Regions from separate parts of the Variovorax sp. 01N429 genome, predicted to be linked through region 2. Evidence: predicted binding sites of a transcription regulator. Region 2 holds the regulator's gene; the other holds the start of a gene.
The links. The regulator NrdR, encoded in region 2, represses ribonucleotide reductase genes. The targets are predictions, from matches to a motif close to CACNANATNTNGTG.

Region 1: a site for NrdR is predicted at 1,207-1,220, ahead of AC1DSF_RS21105 (ribonucleoside-diphosphate reductase subunit alpha). Genes of this name have one in related genera too.

The regions. Positions count from the first base shown of each region.
Region 1 is NZ_JBFTRG010000012.1:116,502-118,893, reverse strand. It holds gene AC1DSF_RS21105 (ribonucleoside-diphosphate reductase subunit alpha) at 1-1,126, opposite strand, end outside; gene ampD (1,6-anhydro-N-acetylmuramyl-L-alanine amidase AmpD) at 1,476-2,066, opposite strand; gene AC1DSF_RS21095 (sigma-54-dependent transcriptional regulator) at 2,059-2,392, opposite strand, start outside.
Region 2 is NZ_JBFTRG010000002.1:134,251-136,642, forward strand. It holds gene glyA (serine hydroxymethyltransferase) at 1-544, shown strand, start outside; gene nrdR (transcriptional regulator NrdR) at 578-1,021, shown strand; gene AC1DSF_RS03845 (GspH/FimT family pseudopilin) at 1,076-1,612, opposite strand; gene AC1DSF_RS03850 (type IV pilin protein) at 1,609-2,043, opposite strand; gene AC1DSF_RS03855 (pilus assembly protein) at 2,040-2,392, opposite strand, start outside.

The sequences.
Region 1 (2,392 bases), on a different contig from region 2:
GCACAGTCGTGAGATAGCAACTCGACAGTTGCGATCGCAGCGTGCCGCTGTTGAACAGCGTCGGCGTGCTCGACATGAAGTCGAAGGAAGACAGCACTTCATAGAACTCGATCGCGCGGGCTTCGCGGTCGATCTCGTTGAGCGCGAGGCCCATCGAGACGCGCATGAAGAAGGCTTGCGGCAGCTCGATGCGCGTCTTGCGCACGTGCAGGAAATAGCGGTCGTAGAGCGTCTGCAGGCCGAGGTAGTCGAACTGCATGTCGCGCTCCGGCTTGAGCGCGGCGCCCAGGCGGGCCAAGTCGAACTGCAGCAGCTTCTCGTCCAGCAGCTCGTTGTCGACCCCCTTCTTGATGAACTGGGGAAAGTAGTCGGCGTAGGCTTGCGCGCGGTCGGCTGGCGGCACTTCGCGGCCGATCACTTCCTTGAAGATCGTGTGCAGCAGCAGGCGCGCGGTGGCGAAGGTGTAGTCGGGATCTTTCTCGATCAGCGTGCGTGCGGCGAGGATCGACGCCTTGTAGACCTCGTCGAGCGGAACGCCGTCGTAGAGGTTGCGCATCGTCTCGGCGAGGATCGGGTCGGCCGTGATCGTGTCGCCCAGGCCGGTGCAGGCCGATTCGATGAGGGCCTTGAGCTCGTTCAGGTCGAGCGCGACTCTTTCGCCGCGGTCGAGTACGTGCAGCGCGGGCTGGGCCACGGGCGCGTCCTGTTCGCCTTGCTTGGTGCGCTCCTGCGAGCGGCGTTCGCGGTACAGCACATAGGCGCGGGCGATCTCATGATGGCCGCCGCGCATGAGGCCGAGTTCGACCTGGTCCTGCACGTCTTCGATGTGGAACGTGCCGCCGCCCGGACGCGAACGCACCATGGCGCGCACGACGGCCTGCGTCAGTGTGTCGACGGTCTCGCGCACGCTGGCCGAAGCCGCGCCCTGCGTGCCATGCACGGCCAGGAACGCTTTCATCATCGCGATGGCGATCTTGTTCGGCTCGAAGGGCACGACCGCGCCATTGCGGCGGATGATCTGGTAGTGGGCCAGCGCGTTGCCGGCGGGGGAGCCGGCGACATCCCGGCTTTGCGGCGTCGAGGGTACGGCGCGAGAGGTGGAAGGGGTGTTCAGTGCAGTTTGCATGCGATCCTCGTATGGGCGATTCTTGTTCGGTGCGGCGTTGTCGGGCCGCTGTTTCCGGCAGTGAGTGCCGGGGCAGGGCACACTATATCTAGTGGCAAAGAGGGCTACAAGCCACTAGATATAGCGTTTTCGACAATTAGCAACGGATGTGAAAATTCTCGCCGGCCTTTTGATCGGCAGCGAAGCCGCATCCCGGTTGGGACAAGGCAGCGAGGTCCCCTGCCCATGCGCATTCCAGGCCGATTTACGCTGGGAAAGCGCATGGATACTGCGCTGCCGCCGAGCCACCGAGGGACGCACGTGCCTCAAGGCCCGCGCATCGGCTGTTACTTTGCCATTGAAAAAAACTTCAAGAGCCAAGCGCGGCCGGCGGAAACATCGCCTGTTGCCAGCCGAGTTGCTCACGAAGCAAGCGCCAGTCGAAGCCCGGCCCCGGATCTTCCTTGCGGCCGGGAGCGATGTGTTCGTGGCCTGCGATGTACGAAATCGCGTAGCGCTGCGCGATCGATGGGCAAAGGCTGGCCAGGGTTTCGTACTGCGCTTGCTCGAAGGCGTCGCCTTCGAGCCCTTCGAGTTCGATGCCGATGGAATCGTCGTTGCAGTTCTCGCGTCCACGCCAGCACGAGGCGCCGGCATGCCATGCGCGATCGTCGCAGCTCACGAACTGCCACAGTTCGCCATTGCGCCGCACATAGAAATGCGCAGAGACTTCGAGGCCGCGGATGCCCGAAAAATAAGGGTGCGCATCCCAGTCGAGGCTGTTCGTGAAGAGCTGCTGAACTTCATCGCCGCCGTAATGTCCCGGCGGCAGGCTGATTGAATGCAGCACGATCAGGTCGATGTTCGCGCCTCTGGGTCGCGCCCCGAAATTGGGGGACGGCAAGCGGCGAGCGAAGCGATACCACCCCGATTCCCAAAGTGCTGTGTCGGCTTCACTCATCGGCGCCTAGACCGCTGGCATCGTCGCCATGCGGTGTGGTGATGCCCAGGCGCGCAATCCGATAGCGAATCTGTCGCAGGCTCAGGCCGAGGCGCGCGGCGGCGGCAGTTCGGTTGAAGCCTGTTTCCTGCAGCGCCCGCACCAGGATCTGGCGCTCTTGCTCGTCCAGATAGCTTTGCAGATCGCGTGGTACGGCGGACGGCGTCCGGGGATGGATGCTGACAGGGGCCGCGGCGGCCGCTGGCACGGGCTCGGCAAGCGGCGCGGGTCCCGTCTGCTGGGATTCGGACGGAACTGCCGTGCCTGCGCCCCCCATGAGATCGAGG
Region 2 (2,392 bases):
GCGCGGCGGCATCATCCTGATGAAGTCGCAGCACGAAAAGGCCATCAACAGCGCGATCTTCCCGGGACTGCAGGGTGGCCCGCTGATGCATGTGATTGCCGCCAAGGCGGTCGCCTTCAAGGAGGCGCTCTCCCCCGAATTCAAGGCGTACCAGCAGCAGGTGGTCAAGAACGCTCAGATCGTCGCCGAGACGCTCACCGGGCGAGGCCTGCGCATCGTGAGCGGCCGCACCGAAAGCCACGTCATGCTCGTCGACTTGCGCGCCAAGGGCATTACGGGCAAGGAAGCCGAAGCCGTGCTGGGTGCCGCCCATATGACGATCAACAAGAACGCCATCCCGCATGACCCGGAAAAGCCGATGGTCACCAGCGGCGTGCGCATCGGCACGCCGGCGATGACGACCCGCGGCTTCAAGGACGAAGAAGCGCGAATGACCGCCAACCTGATCGCCGACGTGCTCGAAAACCCGCGCGATGCGGCCAACATCGAGGCGGTGCGCGCCAAGGTGAACGCGCTGACCAGCCGCTTCCCGGTCTATCGCTGATCCCATGACTGCCGTGCCCGGCGGAGCCGCCGCATGAAATGCCCTTTCTGCGGCCACCTCGAAACGCAGGTCGTCGAGACGCGCGTTTCGGAGGACGGCGACTTCGTCCGCCGCCGCCGGCAGTGCAGCGCTTGCGACAAGCGCTTCACCACCTACGAGCGGCCGGACGTGAACTTTCCGGTCGTGGTCAAGAAGGACGGCAGCCGCGCCGACTTCGTGGCCGCGAAGGTCCGCGCCTCGATGATGCTGGCGTTGCGCAAGCGCCCGGTCAGCATCGAGCAGATCGACACGGCGTTGCTGCGCATCGAGCAGAAGCTGCTTTCCAGCGGCTTGCGCGAGATCGAATCGACGAAAGTGGGCGAGCTCGTGATGCGCGAGCTCAAGCGACTGGACAAGGTCGCCTACGTCCGTTTTGCTTCGGTCTACCGCAGCTTCGAGGATGTGGACGAGTTCAGGCAGTTGCTGAGAGACATCTAGCGAGAATCAACCTCAACCCTGCAGTCCCAAGGGGGCGCAGGGCCGCGGAGCAGGTTATCCCTTGCCGCAACTGCCCCCGCCGCAGTCACCTTTTTTGTCGGGGTCACAAATCCGTGCCCGGCCCGATACGGACAGAACGACGGCACTGCGTCGTCCCGTCGATGCCCTGAATGTCACGCACCCGGCGCTCGCCCGCGAAAAGCCATTGGCATCGAAGGCAATCGATTTGTCGAAGCCGTTGCCGGTGCTGGTATCGACTTCGATTCCAGTCCTGAGCGCTTCGAATGTGCGCAGCACTGCCGACTCGTCATCCACCGCAGTGGTCACCTCCCATCCATTGTTCCAGTCGCGACTCGTTGCGGTCAGCGTTGTCTTTTGCGAACGCTTCATGGCCTCCGATCGCGCAAGACTCAATGCAGCAATGAAATCGCTCGCGGTCGAGGCGAGACGTTGATTGAGCAGCAGATCCCTGAAGCTGGGAACGGCGACTGCGCTCAGGATTGCGACGAGCGCAACAACGATCATCATCTCTATCAATGTGAACCCGCGGGCACCGCAGCGATATGCAGGGCGAAAGACGCGTGCGTTCATTGCCAGCACCTGCTTTGGTCGTCGCCGTCGCATCCCTTGACTCCGGTGCTTTCGAGCCAGATGTTGCCTACGGCAGGATCGGAGAAGCCGGCCCTCAAAGTGGCAGTCAGCCGGATGCAATGGCCAGGATCATCGCGTCCGTCGCATGCGCCGAGAGCGATCTCGTACTTGCTGTCGCCTTCGCTGTCGCCCGAGCCTGTCTTGTAAAGCGCCTTGTTGTACCTTGCGCGCTGCGTGTAGACGCGCTCCTGCTGCTGCATTTCCTGCATGAGTGCGGTACGAGCTTCAGCGCGCCAACCCTTTCGGACGGAATCCATGTACGACGGATAGGCGATAGCGCCAAGGATGGCAACCAGCGCCACCACGATCAGCATTTCGATCAGCGTAAAGCCGCCAGACAAGCACGGCCGTTCGGTAGCCGAGTGCTTCATTTGCGGATGTCCTTGAAGTTGAGCACTTCGCGCCAGTTGAGACGGCCGGCAATTTGCGAGATCACGCCGCCTGCATCGCCTGCGATAGGGCTGACGATTGCACTCCCCGGACGGGAGCCCTCTCCCGAACCGAGGTTGATGACAGAAACCTTCTTGCGCTCGATGCGCCGGCCAAAGGTATCGGTCGAGCTGAAAGCGCCCTCGCCTTCCTGGATCAACAGCGGCGCCCCGAGCACACCAACGGTGGACGGAATGCAGGTGCTGCCCGATGACAGTCCGGTCATCGCATTCACCGCGCAGCTGTGCCCGCCGCCCCCGTTGCCTTCCAGGCCGCAAACGTTCGAGTCCG